3 regions of the Bacillus sp. FJAT-42376 genome follow, and region 3 is predicted to be linked to each of the others. Evidence: riboswitches for the same ligand, from Rfam matches in the RefSeq annotation. Region 3 holds a riboswitch; each other region holds the start of a gene.
The links. A riboswitch is a leader RNA that binds a small molecule or an ion and turns the genes downstream of it on or off. The one in region 3 is predicted to bind cyclic di-AMP.
Positions count from the first base shown of each region.

Region 1: another riboswitch for cyclic di-AMP. It lies ahead of CEF21_RS08245 (APC family permease); the one in region 3 lies ahead of CEF21_RS19305 (dicarboxylate/amino acid:cation symporter).
Region 2: another riboswitch for cyclic di-AMP. It lies ahead of CEF21_RS21875 (potassium-transporting ATPase subunit F); the one in region 3 lies ahead of CEF21_RS19305 (dicarboxylate/amino acid:cation symporter).

Region 1 is NZ_CP033906.1:1,620,470-1,629,079, reverse strand. Features, by position in the region: gene CEF21_RS08260 (GDSL-type esterase/lipase family protein) at 1-515, shown strand, start outside; gene CEF21_RS08255 (SDR family NAD(P)-dependent oxidoreductase) at 540-1,346, shown strand; gene CEF21_RS08250 (histidine phosphatase family protein) at 1,428-2,000, opposite strand; gene CEF21_RS08245 (APC family permease) at 2,237-4,063, opposite strand; cyclic di-AMP (ydaO/yuaA leader) riboswitch at 4,197-4,341, opposite strand; gene CEF21_RS08240 (hypothetical protein) at 4,482-4,607, shown strand; gene CEF21_RS08235 (immunoglobulin-like domain-containing protein) at 4,650-5,474, opposite strand; gene CEF21_RS08230 (immunoglobulin-like domain-containing protein) at 5,595-6,419, opposite strand; gene CEF21_RS08225 (carotenoid biosynthesis protein) at 6,590-7,375, shown strand; gene CEF21_RS08220 (lysophospholipid acyltransferase family protein) at 7,344-8,000, shown strand; gene CEF21_RS08215 (phytoene desaturase family protein) at 8,016-8,610, shown strand, end outside.
Region 2 is NZ_CP033906.1:1,304,290-1,312,899, reverse strand. Features, by position in the region: gene kdpB (potassium-transporting ATPase subunit KdpB) at 1-1,665, opposite strand, end outside; gene kdpA (potassium-transporting ATPase subunit KdpA) at 1,693-3,366, opposite strand; gene CEF21_RS21875 (potassium-transporting ATPase subunit F) at 3,390-3,467, opposite strand; cyclic di-AMP (ydaO/yuaA leader) riboswitch at 3,965-4,106, opposite strand; gene CEF21_RS06655 (Na-translocating system protein MpsC family protein) at 4,319-4,723, shown strand; gene CEF21_RS06650 (phospho-sugar mutase) at 5,201-6,949, opposite strand; gene CEF21_RS06645 (glycerol-3-phosphate dehydrogenase/oxidase) at 7,305-8,610, opposite strand, start outside.
Region 3 is NZ_CP033906.1:3,826,531-3,831,032, forward strand. Features, by position in the region: gene uptA (undecaprenyl phosphate transporter UptA) at 522-1,118, opposite strand; gene CEF21_RS19305 (dicarboxylate/amino acid:cation symporter) at 1,258-2,505, opposite strand; cyclic di-AMP (ydaO/yuaA leader) riboswitch at 2,718-2,857, opposite strand; gene CEF21_RS19310 (DUF6612 family protein) at 3,065-3,961, shown strand; gene CEF21_RS19315 (twin-arginine translocase TatA/TatE family subunit) at 4,181-4,375, opposite strand.

The DNA.
Region 1 (8,610 bases), 2.0 Mb from region 3:
ATCTTGCCTTTCTTTGGATTGGTGTAAACGATGTGTATACGAAAATGCTGAACGCCCAGGCACAGGTTCCTGCAAAGGATGAGAAGGAATTTGAAGAAGTGTATAAAAAATGCGTGGAAATCATACTTGGCTCATCAAAACAGATCATTCTGGTCACACCGGCTTTAATTGGTGAAGACACTGAAAGCCATGCAAATAAACAGCTTAGAACGTTATCCTCCATCATCCTGTCATTAGCGGACAAACAACCTAATCTCCTCGGTCTCGACCTGCATACAATTTTCAAGCATCATCTTGCTCAAAAAACAAGCTCCGACTATATTTCTGTGAAAGTCACTCGGATAATGGCAGATGCTCTTTTCCACCGAAAGCCTTCTCGGATTGATAAACTCTCGAGAGAAAGAGGTCTTCATTTAACGCTTGACGGCGTCCATTTGAACAGCCTGGGAGCCCAGATCACAGCCGGCGAATACGCAGAACTTATTAAGGCGGAAAATAAAAAAGCTGCATTATAACTCTTTCGGTCAGGGGATGATGAGATGGAAAATAAAAAGGTAGCCATTGTAACAGGCGGAGCCTCAGGGATAGGAAGAGCACTGTGCCTGGAATTATCCCGTCAAGGAGCTGCTGTGATCATTGCGGATATAAATGAAACGGAGGGAAAGAAAGCTCAAGCAGCCATCACCGGTTCCGCCTTTGTTTATTGTGACGTAAAGGATCTCCGCTGCATGGAAAAAATCATTCATGAAACGTATACGAATTATGGGAGAATCGATTACTTATTTAATAATGCCGGGGTTGCTTTATATGGGGAGTTCTCTGATATGAATATGACACACTGGAAAAAAACGATGGACGTGAATGTCTGGGGAGTGATTCACGGAACACAGATTGCCTATGCGATTATGAAAAAACAGGGATTTGGCCATATCGTAAACACCGCTTCCGCTGCAGGACTTGGTCCATCCCCCTTTTCAGCCGTTTACTCGGCAACAAAGCATACCGTTGTAGGGTTAACGACTTCCCTTCATTATGAAGCAGAAGCATACGGAGTGAAGGTGACCGCCCTCTGCCCCGCCTTTGTGGACACCCCGATTCTTAATAAAGCAGAAGCGGTTAAACTGGATAAATCCCTCATCATGGAACAATTCAAGAAACAAAAAATGATGTCTCCCGAAAGATTTGCAAAGATTGCGTTAAAAGGCGTACACCAAAATAAGACAATTATATGCCCAATGCCTCTCAGAAAAACGATGGATGTCTTCTTTACCCTTTTTCCTGCTGCACATTCATCCCTTATGCGGCTTGTCTGCAGGGTCAGCAGGAAGGCAAAAGTATCTGCTTGAATGGAAACCTGAAAAGCTCAAGCAGGTGTTTGGCTTTGAGCTTTCGGATACGCCTGGTTTCACCACTCTGCTGAGTGTGCTTCAATTTTCACTCCACAATCTTTGAACATTGATTAGCTTATGCCCGTGAAACTCCATTCTGTAAATATCAGGTTTTGAGGTGCTATATAAAAATTCTAAATCATAGCTGCTATCAAAATACGCCATCATCAAGGTCATAACCGCCCCGTGTGTTCCGACTGCAACTCTTTGCCCGCTGTACGAAACGAGCAGTTGTTCTAATACGCTAACTGCTCGTTTCTGACAGTCTGCATTGGATTCGCCTCCTTTTAAAGAGAATGTCGGTTCCAAAAATGACCTCTCTAATAGAGGAATTAATTCTTTGTCCGCTGCCCGGCTATCATCAGAAGAAAAGATTCTTTCTTTTAAATCTTCAAATACAATAACCTCTTTTCCTATTTGTTCAGCTAATTTTTCAACGGTTAATATGGACCGTATATACGGACTCGATACCACTGCATCAATCTTCTCATCTTTCAGAATCTCCGTTACCCGTTCCACATCTGCATACCCTTTTTCGGTCAATGCTCTTGTTCTTTCCTTTCCTTCCTTCGGTGATTCACCGTGTCTGACCATATAAATAAAGGTACTCATTCTTTTTTCCTCCTGTCCGCTCTCTGGGAATACCATACCACAATAAGGAAATGACGCTTACCAGCTTTTTTCAGGAGAAAAAAAATAGGATGAAATCGTTTCGATTTCATCCTATTTGAAGCCTTATTATTTATTATCATTTAAAGAAGTTCTGCTAAGAACCCGACTCGCAGCGCAGAACTGACCAGGGCCCTGCTGGCCTCTGATCCGCCTTTCCTAATCGGCCTCTTTCCGTGTTATTTTTTCAAATGGTACGGTACTGTCGTAATGATTACATTTCTCCGATACAGCAAGAATGCACGGATCAGCAGACTGGACTGGTTATGGAGTATATTGTGCCAGCCCTTTTTCGGAATAAACTGCGGAATGACCACTGTTACTTTATAGTTGGATTCACTCGCTTTTTTCTCGACTGTATCGACAAACTTGGTAAGCGGATTGATGATGCTGCGGTAATGGGACTGCAGGGTGACGAGCCTAACATCGGGCTGCCACTTTTTCCATTTCTCTTCAAATTTGCGCTCATCTTCGCGCTCAAATGCGATATACACCGCAATAATCTGGTCCGGAGAAAGGGATTTGGCATAGTTTAAAGAATTCTCCACAACATGGGTAATTCCGGCAACCGGAACGACGATGACGTTTCCTTCGATTGGGATTGCGCGCTCGCACGTTGTAATCCTTAATTGGTCGCCCACTGCTTCGTAATGCTTGCGAATCTGGTGAAACAGGATAATGATAATCGGCAGGAAGATTAGAATCGACCATACCTGTGTAAATTTTGTCAGGAAGAAAATCAGCGTAACAAGGAAGCAAATGACCGCTCCCGCTGTATTGATAATAAACTTCGGGATCCAGCCGGCCGGTTTTTCCTTCAGCCATTTCACCATCATCCCTGTCTGGGAAAGCGTGAACGGAATAAATACTCCAACGGCATATAGAGGGATGAGGTGCTCTGTCTGGCCTTTGAATGCGATAATCAGGATAATGGAAAAAACAGAAAGGATGATGATTCCATTTGAGTAGCCTAAGCGGTCTCCTCTTACCGTAAACATTCTTGGAATGAATTTATCCTTAGCGAGATTGACGGCAAGGAGCGGGAAGGCGGTATAACCTGTGTTCGCTGCCAAAATTAAGATCAAGGCCGTTGTCCCTTGAATAAAGTAATACATAAAGTTCCGGCCGAATGTTTCCTCGGCAATTTGCGAAACAACCGTTACTTCTGCAGCGGGCACAATTCCGTAATAATAAGCAAGATAAACAATTCCAGTAAACAAAATTGCAAGAAGTGTACCCATCGCAACAAGGGTTTTCGCGGCATTGTTCGGAGCCGGATTTTTAAAGTTCGGAATTGCATTGGATATCGCCTCGACCCCTGTCAAAGCGGAGCTTCCTGATGCAAAAGCTCTTAACAGAATAAACAGACTGAGTCCTGCAACCGGTGTGCCGATCGGTGTATGTGCGTCAGCCGGGACCTGACCTGTTATAATATGATATAAGCCTGCTCCAATCATAATAAATAAAGCAAGAACGAATAAGTAGACCGGATAGGCTAATACAGAAGCAGACTCCGTTACTCCTCTTAAATTTAAAATTGTAAGCAAGATGACAAAGACAATCGCAATTTCCACGTTATAATCATGCAAAGCAGGAAACGCGGACGTAATCGCATCCGTTCCTGCAGAAACACTCACTGCTACAGTCAGAATGTAGTCCACCAGCAGGGAACCGCCGGCAATCAGACCGGGATTTACTCCTAAATTGTTTTTGGAAACAACATAGGCGCCTCCTCCGTGGGGATAGGCAAAAATAATCTGACGGTAGGATAGGATCAATGCCGCCAGCAGGACTAAAACCCCTAATGCAATCGGAATGGAATACCAGAACGCAGCTGCACTGATGGTGATCAGCACAATCAGAATTTGTTCCGGACCATAGGCAACGGAAGATAATGCATCAGATGACAGAATGGCGAGCGCCTTTTTCTTATTGAGTTTCTGTTCCCCAAGCTCCCCTGATTTTAAAGGCCTTCCGATTAGTAACCGTTTTATTGAAGAAATCAAACTTTTCACCGCCATATAGAATTAAACTTATGATGCCCATTTTTGCTAAAAACGATTTTCAGCCATTAAAAATGTCCGCAAGCCATTAAAAACAGACCTGCAGACATGGATGTTCCTGTCTCACAAGCTCCACCTTCCTTCTCATATAACGCTTACGAGGTTAGCTGCCGGATTCGGACCATTGAGTAGCCCTACCTTTTTAAAGGATTCACCCCTCGGATAACGATTATCCATTAAACGGGTCCCCCGTACCATGATGGTTTAAGCGGTTTAGAAATATGAAACCGTTGATTATCATACTCCCGTATTTAGGAAAAGTAAACAAAAATTTTACGGCTTTTTCAGCTGAAGAGAAATGAGATATTTTGATGGCAAAACGGAAAGAATACACGATAGGAAAAATGATTGGAGGAAGCGTATGAACAAAGAAAAAAAGCCATTGCTTTCGGATGAATTTCTGGATGCGGTAGAAAAAGAGATTTCAGATTTATACGGCGTGCAAACCGTTGAGGAAAATGAAGAGCCCCTAAAAGCGGACCAATGAAAAAGAGCATCGGAAAAGATGCTCTTTTTCTGGCTTTCCAGACTACTTGATTTCAAATTCCGCTGCGAGGTCCGCCTTCATGTCTAAAATGTTCTGAACGTCTTTTACAACTCTGTATTTTCCCGAACTCAATTCTGAAGTATTCAGCGTAATGATCTGGGATTTTCCGGGGAGAACATTGATTCCTATATCTCTAATCGACATATCGGGACTGGCCTGTTCCCACTTTCCTCCCGTCCATTTTTCAAAACGGTATCCTTCTCCCGTAAACAATGCTTCAGGACCGTAGTTTTCAAGTTTCAATTGGATGGTATCCGATTTCGTGATCTGCTTTTTATTCAATGACACCTTTGCATTGATTTCCGCTGTTGGCACATAAATGAGTTCAACACCCGTATCCTCGACTTGTCCGTCTTCCCCCAAAATTTCTATGCTAATCAAATACAGCGCATTTTCTTTGTCGGGCAGAACGGCAGAGAAGCTTGCCATTTTTCCTGTTTTCTCGGCAATCAGCTTCACTTTTTTGTAATTCCGGTCTCGTTCCGTCAGCTGATACCGGATTGTTTTCTCAGCGGAAGCGACTTTTAGCACGGACTGTACAGGCGATTTTGGGGGCAGGATGTATTGCGAGGTCTCAAAGTGGAAGCCTCCCCTTCTTTTAAAATACTTTCCTGTATGCGGACCGTATTCTGTTTGCTTGTGAATGTTGTGGGGCCACACAAAGTATTCATTTTTTTTGCTGGGAGTTCCGATTTGCGAGGGGATCTTGCTTGCTGCAGAAGCTGTCACTGGGATTTCCTCTTTTGAACAAGCGGAAAGAGCCAATACTAAGAGCAGAAATACGGCCATCATTTTTTTCGGTTTCACCTATTCACTCACCCTTTTTCTTTGTTAGTAAATACTCCGTCAGGAAGGATTGCCTTCGCACACTGGCCGGCTCTGAATGGCGGGGCAGCTTCGTTTTGCACAGTCTAATCGAACTGGTGACTACTTGATCTCAAATTCCGCCGCGAGGTCTGTCTCCATGTTTAAAACATTACGAACGTCTTTAACAACTCTATATTTTCCCGAACTCAAATTCGCTGTATTCAGCGTTACGGTTTGGGATTTCCCCGGAAGCACACTGATTCCTATAGCATTAAACGTCATATCCGGATTTGCCAGTTCCCATTTTCCTCCCGTCCACTTTTCAAACAGGTACCCTTCTCCCGTTGACAATTCCTGAGGACCGAAATTTTCAAGTTTCAATTGGATGGTATCCGATTTCGTGATCTGCTTTTTATTCAATGACACCTTTGCATTGATTTCCGCTGTTGGCACATAAATGAGTTCAACATCCGTATCCTCGACTTGACCGTCTTCCCCCAAAATTTCGATGCTAATCAAATACAGCGCATTTTCTTTATCTGGCAAAACAGCAGAGAAGTTTTCCATTTTTCCTGTTTTCTCCGCGATCAGCTTCACTTTTTTGTAATTCCGGTCTCGTTCCGTCAGCTGATACCGGATTGTTTTCTCAGCGGAAGCGACTTTTAGCACGGACTGTACAGGCGATTGGGGCGGCAGGATGTATTCCGAGGTGTCAAAATGGAAGCCTCCCCTTCTTTTAAAATACTTTCCTGTATGCGGACCGTATTCTGTTTGCTTGTGAATGTTGCCGGGCCACACAAAGTATTCATTTTCTTTGCCGGGAGCTCCGATTTGCGAGGGGATCTTGCTTTCTGCAGAAGCTGTCACTGAGATTTCCTCTTTTGAACAAGCGGAAAGAGCCAATACTAAGAGCAAAAATAAGGCCATCATTTTGTTCGGTTTCACTCATTCACACACCCTTTTTCTTTGTTAGTAAATACTCCGTCAGGAAGCATTGCCTTCGTCTAATAGTCGGCCGCGAATGGAAAAAGTTACAAAAACCAAGGTCGTTAACCGCTCATTTCTTGTGCTGTCTGTCCTCCTTTGCCTATAATGACGGTAAAGAGGTGAAGAATTTGAAAGCGGATCATTGGCTTTACGTATTTTTTCTTATTTGGTACGGCTGCGGTGTTATATTGCTTGGATTTGACATTCTGCCTGTCTGGCTGGAATGGGCTAATGTCGTCTTTCTCATGGTAGCCGGTCTTTTAGGCGGCGTTTATTTTTATCATACATACGGAAAGGCACTTGGAACGGCCTTATCGCTCTCGGTCATCTTCCTCTCCATATTCGCTGAGCATTTGGGTGTGGAGTATGGCATTTTGTTTGGAGATTATTATTATACGAGAGACTTCGGCCCGCAGCTGATGAGCGTTCCCATTGCGATTGGGTTTGCCTGGCTGATGATAATAGCGGGATCCCATGCCCTGTTAAAAGCGGTTTTGCCTGAGGCACCTGCGGTCATCTTCAGTGCCATCGGCGCTCTACTTGCTGTTATGATTGATTTGATTATTGATCCGGTCGCATATGAAGTGAAAAACTATTGGGTGTGGACAGCGGACAGCTTCTATTACAATATCCCCTTTTCGAATTTTTCAGGATGGTTTATTACCGCATTTGTCCTGCATATGATCATTCAGCTGGCTGGGAAAAAGACATTCAAACAGGTCCCGCTCTGGCAAAACAGGATTGTTCTTGTTTACTTTTTAGTGCTCTTCATGTTTGTCCTGCTCGCAGCGATTCATTTCCTATGGCTTGCGGTTGCGTTCACTGTAATCCCTGCCGCTGCTGTCCTGTCTGTCTATATTTTATCTGTAAAGAGGGGTTCACATGATCGAAGCCAGCAAAAGCAAGTGGTTTGATTTTGGTTTTTCCAAATATGTGAACAGGCTGTTTAAGCAGCATTTCAGAGGGATTTTCATAATGGCTCCTTCAGCCCTCCCTGATCATGCATTGTGGTGCTCCAACCACAGCTCCTGGTGGGACGGCCTTGTTTTGCACTATCTGAACCGGACGGTGCTGAAACACGATTTCCATGTCATGATGCATGAAAAAGGCTTAAAGGATTTCCCTTATTTCAGAAAAATGGGAGCTTTTTCGGTGAACCGTGATCATCCTCGGGAAATCATTCATTCGGTCCAATACGCAGGAACGCTGCTGAATGAGGGGAAAAGTGCCGCCATTTTTCCACAGGGGGATGAAAAGCACCTGGAACAGAGGCCGCTTGGGTTTTTATCCGGGATTATCGCCATCGCTGAAAAAAGTCCGGATACTCCTATTCTGCCGATTGCCCTCTATTATTCATTCGGAGCTGAGAAAAAACAGGAGCTATACATACAGATTGGCGAGCCTTTGGCCTATTCAAGCCTTACAGGAAGCCGGAAAGAAAAGACATATAGGCTGGAGGAGCTTTTTACCGTTCAGCTCGACGGACTCCGGGCCAAGGTGATTTCCGGAAAGACAGGAGATTTCCGAAATGTTCTATAAGAAAGGAGGAATACGATGAAAAAGGCGGTTGTCGTTGGAGCCGGGCTTGGCGGATTGTCTGCAGCCATTACCCTTGCAAGCAAAGGCTGGGACGTAACGGTGGCGGAAAAAAACAGCCATTCCGGCGGAAAATTAATGCCAGTCATGCTCGGATCGTACCAGTTCGATTTCGGGCCGAATACGATTACCATGCCTCAGGTGTTTGAACAAGTATTCCGGCATGCCAGAAAAAAGATGGAAGACTTTCTGGAAATGGTCAAGCTTGAACAGCATACGGTCAATTACTTTCCGGATGGGACCCGTTTTTTCCTGAGCAGTGATAAAGAGGCGATGAAACGGCAGCTGAAGGACCTGGATCCAAAGGGACATAAGAACTACGGGCGGTTCCTTGAAGAGATTTCAAGATTGTACCGATTATCAGAAGCACACTTTTTCCCGAGAATGTTTAAAAGCGTGATGGATTACGCCTCTCCAAGTCTCAGCTATGCATTTATGCGCGTCCGTCCGCTGGAGACCATGGATCATTTTTTCAGAAAATACTTCGGGAATGAACAGGTGATTCAGGCATTCAACCGATACGCTACCTATATCGGCTCCTCTCCCTATCAAT
Region 2 (8,610 bases), 1.7 Mb from region 3:
TTCAATGATTTTCGTAGGATCCGAGTCTAGGTCCACCATATTGGCTGCTTCCTTTGCAGCAATGGTTCCGCTGTTCATCGCAAGACCAACGTCTGCCTGAGCAAGGGCTGGCGCGTCATTCGTTCCATCCCCGGTCATGGCGACCAGTTTTCCTTCCGCTTGTTCTTTTTTGATGACCGCAATTTTATCCTCAGGCTTTGCTTCGGCAATGAAGTCATCTACTCCTGCTTCGCGGGCAATGGTCGCGGCTGTCAGCGGGTTATCCCCTGTACACATAACCGTTTTTATCCCCATTCTGCGGAGCTCATCAAAGCGTTCTCTCATCCCTGGTTTCACGGTATCTTTCAAATAAATTAAGCCGAGGATACGATTTCCGTCTGCCACGGCAAGCGGAGTGCCGCCCTCTGTTGCAATCATCGTCGTCTGATCATCAAGATCGGAAGGAATCGTTCCGCCCTGTTCCTTTACATATTCCTTAATCGCATCAACGGCCCCTTTTCTCACCCTTCGGCCGCCGGCAAAATCCGTTCCGCTCATCCGGGTTTCCGCTTTAAACTCGACCCCTTCAGCGCCATCGCGTTTCTCTTCCGCCGCTCCCTGCTTTCTCGCAAGCTCGATCACGGAGCGGCCTTCCGGTGTTTCATCGAAAAGAGAGGTTTCCATCGCGACTCTGTTCAGTTCGGTTTTACTTGTCCCCCCAACGGCTACAAAGTCAGCAGCCATCCGGTTTCCGTGTGTAATCGTTCCGGTTTTATCGAGGATAATGGTGTTGATGTCCCCTGCAGCCTCAACGGCTTTCCCTGACATTGCAATGACATTAAACTGTGTGACACGGTCCATTCCGGCAATCCCGATCGCGGAAAGCAAGCCGCCGATCGTCGTTGGAATGAGACAGACTAGCAAAGCGACAAGCGTCGCGATTGGAACTGCAGCGTCCACATAAGACGAGATGGGAAGCAGTGTCGCGCAAACAATCAGGAAAATCAGGGTTAAGCTGACAAGTAAGGTATTCAGCGCAATTTCATTCGGTGTTTTTTGGCGTTTCGCCCCTTCGACCAGGCCAATCATCCGGTCAAGGAAGGATTCCCCGGGATCCGTCGTAATTCTGATCTTAATCGCATCACTGATAACCTTTGTTCCGCCCGTCACCGAGCTGAAATCACCGCCCGACTCTTTAATGACAGGCGCTGACTCACCGGTAATGGCGGATTCATCAATCGCTGAAACCCCTTCTATGATTTCTCCGTCACTTGGAATCAGTTCATTCGCTTCCACCAGGACAAGGTCGCCTTTCCGTAAATCCGTCGAGCTGACAACCTTATAGGAACCATCCTTCTGAAGAAGCTTTGCTTTCGTATCCTGCTTCGTTTTTTTCAGGGAATCGGCCTGCGCCTTTCCCCGGCCTTCCGCTAATGCTTCAGCAAAGTTAGCAAAAAGGATGGTGATAAACAGGATGATGCTGACAATCCCGTTATACCCGGCACCTTCCCCAGGACCGAACAGGCTTGGAGCCAAAGTGAGGATAAGGGTGACTATAAACCCGATTTCCACTACGAACATAACTGGGTTTTTCGCCATCGTCATGGGATTTAATTTTTTAAAGGCATCAATTGAAGCCTGTTTGACAATATCATTTGTCATCGTCGCTTTCCGCTTCGTATTCATGATCTTGCTCCTTCTCTTCTCTTTGTATTAGTTCGCAATCGTCAGCCATTCTGCAATCGGTCCCAGTGCGAGCACAGGGAAGAATGTAAGGGCTCCAACCACAATAACGGTGAATACCAGAATCGTCATAAACGTCAAATTATCGGTTTTAAATGTTCCAAGTGTTTCAGGCACCGGCTTTTTGCTGAGAAGCGACCCGGCCGCAGCAAGCATAGCGATAATGGATAAGTAGCGTCCAAGCAGCATCACAATCCCTGTGGAGATATTCCAGAACGGTGTATTATCGCCAAGGCCCTCAAATCCGGATCCATTGTTCGCAGCAGATGAAGTGAATTCATACACAACCTGTGAAATGCCGTGGAAACCGGAGTTGGAAATCGCGGATGAGCCCATTTCAGTAGCCAGCGCGATGGCCGAAGGAACAAGAATGATCAGCGGATGAACAAGAATCGTAATCGCGATCAGCTTCATTTCTTTTGCTTCAATTTTTCTTCCAAGGAATTCCGGCGTTCTTCCGACCATCAGGCCAGCGAGGAAAACACCGAGAATCGCATACATCAGAATATTGATCGTACCGACACCGTCACCGCCGAAGATGTTGTTCAGCATCATCAATCCGAGCGGAACCATTCCGCCAAGCGGCGTCAGCGTATCATGCATATTGTTGACGGTTCCTGTTGTAGCCGCCGTTGTGACCGTTGTAAACAAGGCACTTTGGGCAATTCCAAACCGGACCTCTTTCCCCTCCATACTTCCGTTTTCCTGGGAAAGTCCGATGTTTGCAAGCGCCGGGTTTCCGTTGCTTTCAGCAAAATAGGCAGTAGCCAGGAAGGCAAGGAAAATGATGCCCATGGAGCCAAACAGGATCCACCCCTGCTTGCGGCTTTTCGCCATGTGCCCAAAAGCAAACGGCAGCGATGCGGGAATCAGGAACATTGAAAGAATTTCCAATACGTTTGTAAATGGATTAGGATTTTCAAAAGGATGGGCCGAGTTGACTCCGAAAAATCCTCCGCCGTTAGTACCCAAGTGCTTAATGGATTCAAGTGCCGCAACCGGCCCGCGGGCAATTTGCTGCTGTGCTCCTTCAAGGGTTTCAGCGTTTACTGTACCGCTAAATGTCTGCGGAACACCCTGGCTGACTAAAACAAGACCCACCACGATGGAAAGCGGAATAAGGATCCGGGTATGGGCACGCACGAGGTCCACATAAAAGTTCCCCATGCTCTTTTGCCCGGTCAGGCCTCTAAAAAAGGCAATACAGATGGCAAGCCCGGTTGCAGGCGTCGTAAACATTAAATACATGATGACCATCATCTGGGACAGATAGGATAATCCCGACTCGCCGCTGTAATGCTGAAGGTTCGTATTCGTTAAGAAGCTCGAAATCGTATTAAAGGATAAAAACGGGTCCATTGCGGCAATTCCGCTCGGGTTTCCCGGCAGAACATGCTGCAGTCTGACAACGAGATAGGTGATGGCAAACATCGCGATGTTGGAAAGCAAAGCGGCTAGCGCATATTGCTTCCAGGTCATCGATGAAAGCTTTATTCCTGATAACTTATAGATGATTTTCTCAAAGCCGAACACCCGGTCCAGCTTCGTCTCTTCCAGCGAAAAGGCGCGTGCAATATATTTCCCCATCGGAATAGCCAGCAGCACGACAAGCAGCAGGACAACTCCTATTTGAACAAAATCCATGATTTTCTCCTCCGGCATTCGAATTAATATTTTTCAGGATGAATAAGGGCATCAATTAAGTAGGCTGACAAACCAAGTACGAGAATCAGTAAAAAGATCATTCCGCCACTCCTATTCTTTTATGACTTTTTCACAAAATACGATAAATCCGTAAAACAGACCGAAGCATATAACGGCGATCCCTATCGCTGCAATGTCCATACGCGACCTCCCAAATTGAGTTCAATGAATGATAAGCAGGAAGGCGGCTGCCTCCGCCGATTGTTCTCCTGAGTGCTCCCTCCAGGGGATGGAGCAGTCCCGAAAACAAAAAATAGACCAATGCTTACTCCTTCCCCGGGCAAATCTTAAGAAAGCTCCGGCACCTGATGGGCAGGGCCAAGCAAAGATTTGTTGATTCGGAGAAAAAGCACTCATTGGTCTACGTTACGTCCAGCAAGCCAGAAGCTTCCTTTACGTCCAGTCTCCCAGACTTTTTCACTTATCCATTCACATGTTCAGTTTGTAAGCAAAATAAAAAGACCAGCGGAATGAAGGTTTTTTTTGCAGAGTTTATTAAAAAACTCCATAAAAAAACACCTTACTTAAGGCGGTCATGGACCTCCTTCGCTTTAGCCGACGAAGTTAGCTGACGGGTAGGATGGCGAAAGAGTTTCTCATCCTTTCTGCTGCTGCAGAATTAACCCCAAAAAATTGGTTCCTCCGTTCCCTGTGTGACAGGGACTAAGCCGTCTTTAATTGTTTCTTACGAGATTTATTTTAATCCTGCTGAACAGCAAAGTAAATACCTGGTTAATCATCATATCCATTCATATTTCCTTATATTTTGCCTTTATTCATTAATATCGCAACCCAGGATAAACTTTTCACATTATTTCTCCATTTTTCTCCTGTTGACAAACTTTTTCCTCCTGATTAAGATTAGCTGGAAATCAAACGGGTTATGGAGGACATGGGTTTGCCTTATACAACGAAAAAGAAACTGGAAGCAGACGTAAGCGAAGCATTAATCAAATTTCAGCGCGAGCTGATCGGCAGAGGTCCTCAAGAAGCCAAAACGTATATCATGAGGGACATGGTCATTACCCGATTCAAAGGAGTCATGACGGTTGAAGAGAAGCACCTGGTCGAACGGGATGACGGCCGAAAACTCGTCAAGCACATGAGACAGCTGCTGAGGGAAATGTACAGCGAAAAATACGAAGAAATCATTGAAGGACTGACCGGCTGCAAAGTTCTGTCCAGCCATAGCGATATCAGCACAAAAACCGGCGAACGCATCGAAATGTTTATCATGGATCAGGATTTGGAGCGGCTCATGGAGTCTGCGTCTGCCTGTTCTTCTCAAGGGGAATAAAAACGCGGTTGGGGCGGAATGGGACGGTGGACTTTGGAGTGGGTGCGGCTGATGGCTCGTTTTGGGCGGGTGGCGGGTGGCGGCTCGCTTTTTTCAGCTGGCGGTGCCTGTCCCCTGCTATTTCACCGTACTAAAGCTCTGGTACCTCTCCTGCAAACCCTTGCTGCACAAGGGATCATCGGACTTTGCCTCTGTCCCCCGCTGCGGTGATGAATGTGGGGACTGGCACCGTGCCAGTCCCCTTACATTTTACCGTACGAAAGCTCCGGCACCTATCTCCCAATCCCTTGCTGCATAAGGGCTCATCGGACTTAGTCTCTGTCCCCTGCTGCGGTGATGAATGTGGGGACTGACCCCCGCCACGGCATTACTGGAGTGAATCCTGACTGCCTCCCCGCCACAGCAAGCCACAACAACAGAACGATCACCCCACAAAAAAAACGCTTGGATCAGATCCAAGCGTTTTTGTATACCCGATTATTTTCCTGCCTTGTTTCCAATGATCTCTTCTACCGTTTCCATAACGGATTGTTCTACGTGCGCAAGGCGCTGTTCGGCGTCTTCGAGGGACGTGCCTTTAACGGCGAAGTAGAATTTGATTTTTGGTTCTGTTCCGGATGGACGCAGGCAGAACCACGTGCCGTCTTCGAGGAAATATTTCAGCACATTGGATTTTGGAAGATCGATTTGTTCTTTTTCGCCGGAATCGTTCCGCTGTCTTTCGCTGGTTTTGTAATCCTCGATAATGGTTACTTTTTTGCCGGCGATTTCAGCTGGCGGGTTGGAACGGAAGGCAGCAAGGATGTCCTGGATTTGCTCAGCGCCTTCTTTGCCTTTCAGCGTCAATGATTTTAATCCTTCTTTGAAGTAGCCGTACTGCGCGAAAATTTCAAGCAATCCCTGATAAAGGGTCATGCCTTTCTTTTTATAGAAGGCACATACTTCCACTGCGAGCAAGGCGGCCTGAATCGCATCTTTATCACGGGCAAAATCGCCGATTAAATAGCCGTAGCTTTCTTCATATCCGAATTGGAAGGTATACTCTCCAGACTCTTCGTATTCGCGGATTTTTTCCCCGATGAATTTGAAGCCGGTGAGGGTATCCAATGTTTCCAGTCCGAAAGAAGAAGCCACTTCCCGTCCGATTTCAGACGTCACGATGGTCTTCAGGACAATGCCGTTTTCCGGAAGGATGCCCTTTGCTTTTTTCTCAGACAGCAAGTAGTGAAGAAGGATTGCGCCTGTTTGGTTCCCTGTGAGAACCACATATTCGTCTTCTTCGTTTTTCACTGCAATTCCTAGACGGTCTGCATCCGGATCGGTTGCAATGAGGATATCTGCCCCGGCTGCTTCGCCATCCCGAATGGCCAGTTCAAACGCGGCATGCTCTTCAGGATTGGGAGATTTCACGGTTGAAAAATCAGGGTCAGGAAGCTCCTGCTCTTTTACAATTGTAACGTTCTCGTAGCCTAATGCCGCCAAGCCCCGTCTTACCGGTTTGTTTGCTGTTCCGTGAAGCGGTGTGAATACAACCTTCACGTCAACTTCCTTGGACAGGTCCGGGTTCACCGAAATGGAGGTCAATTTCTCTGTATATTTTACATCGATTTCTTCCCCGATGATTTTAATAAGGCCTGCTTCTTTCAGACTTGATTCATCCTTCACTTCTATGGACAGCTCGTCCTCAAGCTCATTAACTTTTGCGATTACTTCGTCTGCCGCAGCAGGCGGAAGCTGGCCGCCGTCTTCGCCGTATACTTTGTAGCCGTTGTATTCAGGCGGGTTGTGGCTTGCCGTTAAAACGATTCCTGAAAAAGCATTCAGCTCGCGAACCGCGAAGCTAAGCTCAGGGGTCGGGCGAAGCTCATCAAATACGTATGTTTGAATGCCATGTGTCGCAAGCGTTTTCGCTGCTTCCATCGCAAACTCAGGAGATTTATGACGGGAATCGTATGCGATTGCCACGCCTCTCTTTTTCGCTTCCTCACCGAAAGATTCTATGTATTTTGCCAAGCCTTCGGAAGCTTTTCGAACTGTATAAATGTTCATTCGGTTTGTGCCCGGTCCGATTTCTCCGCGCATACCGCCTGTACCAAACTCCAGATCCTTGTAGAAGCAATCCTCCAGCTGTTTTTCATCATCTTTGAAACTGACAAGCAGATCCAATAGTTCAGGGTCAAGATTGGTTTGGTTTTTCCAGCGCTCATAGCTTTGTGTCCAGTTCATCGTTTACCTCCTGAAGTGCTAAGTTTTATCCTTCTATACGGTTTCTCCATCCATGCCGCGCTCTCCTGCTGTTTCGCACGAAAAAGAGCCGCATGTTCTTGATTATTTTATCATAAAAGCAGGGATGGGGGCGGGTTTTGCCTGGTGTGGGGCCATGGTCCGTGTCCTCCGGGCCGAACTTTGTCAGGCTGTGTCGAATCGCCCTTAGGCGACATCAATTCGGACTAAATCTTTCCCGAACACAGCTTTGTTTGGACCTCAGTCTTCCGGATGGTGCCCGTAAACCGGTTCAACCCCATACCATACCCTTATATACACAAAAAAAAACCGCCCCGGGTCATCGGGGCAGTCAAAATTATTCAGCGAGCGGCACGACCGCAAAATCGATTTGCTCGTTCAATTGCTCGGTATAGATTCGTTTCTGTTCATCCGTCCAGCTGAGGCGGCTGGCCATGTAATCTATGACAGGTTCTTTGTAGCTCCGAACCCAGTCAATGTTAAAGTAGACAGCGCCTGTGCGGCGGACGAAGAAGTCAGCCGGTGTAGCAGCCAGTTCTTCCGTAATCGCGTATTCTGCAGCGGCAAGAACGTATGCAGGAACCTGCAGGCGGGCCGCTTCTTCCTTTACGCCGTCCAGAATTTCAAATACTTGATCCACATTGGAGCCGTATCGCTGGGCAAGGCGTTCTGCTTCCTGTTCTGTTAGTCCATGCTTTTGGCCGGCTTCTGTTTTCACCTTTTTGAACTGCTGGAAGCTGGATGCTCCTCCGACATGTCCGCCTGAAATCGGCATGTTTTTTGTTTTGCATTTGCCGAAGTCTTTTCCTGTTTCGTCTTTTAACCGTTCTGCTACAAGGTTCACGATATGCTCGGCCATTTTCCGGTAGCCGGTCAGCTTTCCTCCTGCGATGGTAATCAGACCGGAGTTGGATGTCCAGATTTCATCTTTTCTTGAGATTTCAGACGGATCCTTTCCTTCCTTATGGATAAGCGGACGCAGACCTGCCCAGCTCGATTCGGCATCTTCTGGCTTGATTTCAAGGCTTGGGAACATATAGTTGATGGAATCGACCACATATTTGCGGTCCGCTTCTGTCATTCTTGGTTTGGCAATATCGCTTTTGTAAACTGTATCCGTTGTTCCTACGTAAGTCTTGCCTTCACGCGGAATCGCAAATACCATCCGTCCGTCCGGTGTATCAAAGTATACCGCCTGCTTCAGCGGGAAGCGGGACTGGTCAAATACAAGATGAATTCCTTTAGTCAGCTGCAGGTGTTTGCCTTCCTTCGAGTGGTCTTTCTCTCTTAGACCGTCGACCCACGGGCCGGTTGCATTGACAATTTTCTTCGCGTGGATTTCATAGGTTTTGCCGGTCAGCACGTCCAGAATCTTCACGCCGATCACTTTGCCTTTTTCATAAAGAAGTCCATCGACCTTTGCGTAGTTAACCGGCTCTGCTCCGAAACGGACCGCTTCTTTCATCACTTCAATGGTCAGCCGGGCATCGTCGGTTTTGTATTCAACATAGCGTCCGCCTCCGAGGAGGTCTTTCTTTTTGACGAGCGGTTCTCTTTCCAGCACTTCATCCGCTGTCAGCATCGTCCGCCATTCGCTCTTCTTCACGCCTGCCAGGAAATCATAGACGCGAAGTCCGATGCCG
Region 3 (4,502 bases):
TATTTACGTGATTACGGATGTATCTTACTCCTGTTGCGGTTTATAGTAAAGAGGAAAAAAGAAGTTTTTTTGCCCTTCTCCTGTTATTTTCCCCTGTTTACACTCCTTAACCCTATAAATACTTAACCAGGCTCTAATTATCTTCATTTATCTTTCATTTACAACGAAAAAAAGAGGCTGGGACAAATGGTTTACGGCTAATAAAAAAACCGAACTATAATTTGAAACTCTTGTATAGAGCTTCGTAATCGTTCGGTTTTACTGTTTTTCATGTTTATTAAAAGACTAAGTTAAAGCATGTTATTGATTTTTAACACCTGTTGATTGGAGCGGAAGGCGTGAAACTCCTGCGGGAGCAGCGGGACAGGTGAGACCCCGCAGTGGCGAAGCCAGGAGGAGGCTCACCGCCCGCCCCGCGGAAAGCGAACGACTGCTGCGGAAATCAACAGCCAAGTTTAACAGTGCTTTTTCAAAAGAAATATTCGGTTATAAGGACAACAATTTTAGTTATGTCTCAGCCTCTAAACCGTTTTCCTTTTCTTTGAACTCTTCGCGAAGAGATAAACTGCTATCACCAGAATGAAAATGATGATGAGCGGAATCATATAAGGCTGGGCAACTTCTTTGATGTGCATCCAGTTGCTGCCGAGCTGTATTCCAAGATAGAGAAAAAGGACTGTCCATGGAATAATAGCGGCGACAGTAAAAAGGGTAAACTTCCATGCCGGCATTTTAGCAATCCCTGCAGGAATAGAAATAGCATGCCTTACAACGGGAATAAAGCGCGCTGAAAAAATAACCCCTGTTCCATATTTCTCAAACCACTGTTCAGATAAATCAAGATGCTTTTTCTTAATCAAAAGATACTTTCCGTATTTCTCGAGAAGCGGCCGCCCTCCATAATAGCCAAGCCAGTACAGAAAAAGCTGAGCAAGCGTTCCGCCAATTACGCCCGCTGCCAGTGCACCTGCAAATCCTATTCGATCCAATGAAATTAAATATCCTCCATATCCAAGAACAATTTCACTGGGGATGATTTCAATCATTAATCCAATAGCAATTCCGAAATAACCTAAATCAGCCAATGCCTGCAATATCGTAAAAATGAAATCTTTCATAACGAACTCCTTTGTCCTCAACGACCTATAGTCTACTATACGTCGTTAGCAGACAAGTATTCAACCATTTATTGCGAAACTTTAAAACCAAAATAAAAGTGCCTGCAGCGGATTAAACTGCAGGCATTTTCACTATCTATTACATACTTCCTGCCATTTTTTGATCTGGAGGCAGGCTTCCATTCTTTTTCTCGGACTCGGCTACAATAACAGCACAAGCAGCATCACCAGTAATGTTAACGGTTGTACGTGCCATATCCAAAAGACGGTCGATCCCAAGAATCAGGGCAATTCCCTCTACCGGCAAGTTGACTGAGTTTAAAACAAGAGCAAGCATAATCAAACCTACTCCCGGAACACCTGCTGTCCCAATACTCGCAAGCACGGCTGTGAGCACAACGGTCAGCAGCTGGGTGAGGGTAAGGTTTTGCCCGTATACCTGGGCAATAAATACAGTGGCTACCCCTTGCATAATCGCTGTGCCATCCATATTAATTGTTGCGCCAAGCGGCTGGACAAAGCCGCTGATCTGTTTCGGAACCCCCAGATTTTTTTGCGCTGTCTCCATTGACACCGGCAGAGTCGCATTACTGCTCGAAGTACTAAATCCAACGGTCATAGCCGGAGAGAATCCCTTAAAGAACCAAATCGGACTCTTTTTAGCTAAAAACATAATGCTTGAGCCATACGTGAGGAACGCATGAATGACAAGGGCCAGGACGACAACGATGAAATATAGCCCCATCGCTTTAATTGCATCAAACCCCTGGCTTCCAACTGCAGTCGCAATTAATCCGAATGTTCCGTATGGAGCGAACTTCATAACAATGCCTACAAGGTACATCATTAAATCATTTCCCTGCTCCAGCACTTTCTTTAGAGCAGCCGTTTTTTCGCCAAGCATGGCAATTCCAAATCCTACAAAGACGGAGAAAGCAATAATTTGAAGCATATCACCGCTTGCCATGGCCTCAATCGGGTTCTTAGGGAAAATGTTTAGCAGGGTATCAGCTACAGAAGGAGCCTTCTCTGCCTTATACTCAGCGTTTTGTGTATTAAACTCTCCCACATTTCCCGGCTGAATAACCAATGCAAGTACAAGACCGATAACGATTGCGATCGCAGTAGTAGACAGGAAATAAGCAATGGTCTTACCCCCGATTCTTCCCAGCTTTTTCGGGTCACCCAATCCGGCCACTCCTAATGTAATAGAGAAAAAGACGATTGGCACGACGAGCATATTGATTAAATTAAGAAAGATTTTGCCAAGCGGAGTAAAAAGATACAGATCCAGCTGCTTGAACAATTCGGGGGATGTAATATTCAAGATAATTCCGACAATTCCACCTGCGATTAAACCAATAATAATTTTAGTAGCCAGTTTCATAGATTACCTCCTGTTGTTCGAATAGTTTGAATTTATTATAGCTCCCTATCTTTTCCCAAAATAAGTTAACAGCAAACGCATGCTCTAAATCAGCTTTTGCCGTCATCCAATGATGCAGATGTCTATTAAATAGGAAAGCGCGCAAAAAAGCCGTGAGAAGAGTTCTCTCACGGCCTATAAGGTCACAATGCCTAAAAACAGGATTTTCCTGTTAAGAATCTCTTCTCGCTTACGAGGTTAGCTGTCGGATTCGGACGAAGAGAAATGTCCTACCTTTAAAAAGGATTCACCCCTAGTGCCGCTGCACTGTATGGTTCCCCCGCTCCCTATTGGGATTAAGCGCTTATATGGACTTGTATTTTCATTATATACAAATCGTTTGTTATTTTGCAATTATTAATTTTTTCCTAAATCATGAGCCTTTTTACTGGCATATTCCCCATTAATAGAATTTTTTATCATAAATCCGGGACTTCCGGTAGTTTCATCCATTATTTGTTAGGGTAAGAAAATTCTAGTGAATTGATTTTTTTAAAAACTGAATTGGAGAGTGGAATGATTGAGAACAACGGCAAAATTATTAGGTCTATTCATGGTGCTTTCCCTTGCTTTATTCGGCTGCGGAACCCAAGGCAGCGAGAAGTCAGAGAAGACTGAAGGGGCTGAAACGGAAGAAGGCAGCAAATCAGAGGCAACTGAAAATAAGGAAGCTGAAAGCAAAGAGGCCGAGGACGAGGCGCCTGCCGCCACAGAGGCAAAGGATGAAAAATTGGATGCGGATCAAGTATTGGAAAAATCCATTGCCGCTTATGATGAGGTTAAAAGCTATTCTAGTGCGATGAACGTCAATCAGAAAATTGATGATGGCGAAACAAAATTGGATGTAACCGGTACATTAATGACTGAAAGCAATTACGAGCCTTTTGTCATGCATTCAACAGATACCTTTAAATCAAACGGCCAGACGATTAAGTCAGAAACATATATGACCGAAGACGCTACTTACACGTCTGAAAACGGGGCGGGCTGGATGATGCAGGATTCACCTGGCTCCTTAATGACAGGCCAGCCTAAGCCGACAGATGAACTTATGTCTTTAAAAGAAGTGGCTAAGGATCTGAATATGACCGAAAACGAGAATGAATATATTATTTCCATAGATGGAGCAAAAGAGGAAGTCTTAAGTCTATATAGCGATATGGTCAACGAAGCGGCGGCGGCTCTCGGAACAAATAGTGAATCCGTCAAAATTACCGGCTTAAAAATGTCTTACACCATTGATAAAAAAACGTTTCTGCAAAAAGCATCCGTGGTTGATCTGAATATGACCACGAATCTGGATGGAAAAACAGTCACGATGAACCAGTCAATGAATGGGACGTATGACAAATTCAACGAATTAAACAGCTTGTCTGTTCCAAAGGAAGTAATGGATACTGCTAAAAAACAGCAATAAGAATGGGGCTGTCTGGAGGCTCTCAAAAACAGGGTGACGACAGCGTCTCCCTGTTTTTGTTTGCAGAAGCGGATGGGCAGCACAGTGGGAAATCCCGGCGCTAGACCAAGCCCTATTCGGGAATGTTTAAGATAACCGGGTGGAAGAAAAGGTCCCGGGCGGAAAGAAAAAATAAAAGCAGCGTGCAAAAAAACAGCCTGCATATGCAAGCTGCTGAATTTATGGCCGCGCCCGTTCTTCTGTTTTTTTGGCTGCCTTCTCATCATCTTCGTCCATCATACCCCGTGTAGCATTTTTAAACTCGCGCAGGGTCCTTCCTGCCGCCTTACCAAGCTCCGGCAGCTTTTTCGGACCAAATAGCAGCAGCGCCACTACTAAAATCAGTAAAATTTCTCCAAACCCCAAACTGCCCATCTATAAAACCCCTTTGTGTTACAGTTTGTCACTCTTGCCTAAATTATAGGCGATTTCCTTAAGAATTCCAAGTTAATTCTAAGAAAAATCTGACGGTTCACTCAATTAAAGGGAATTCAAGGAATTT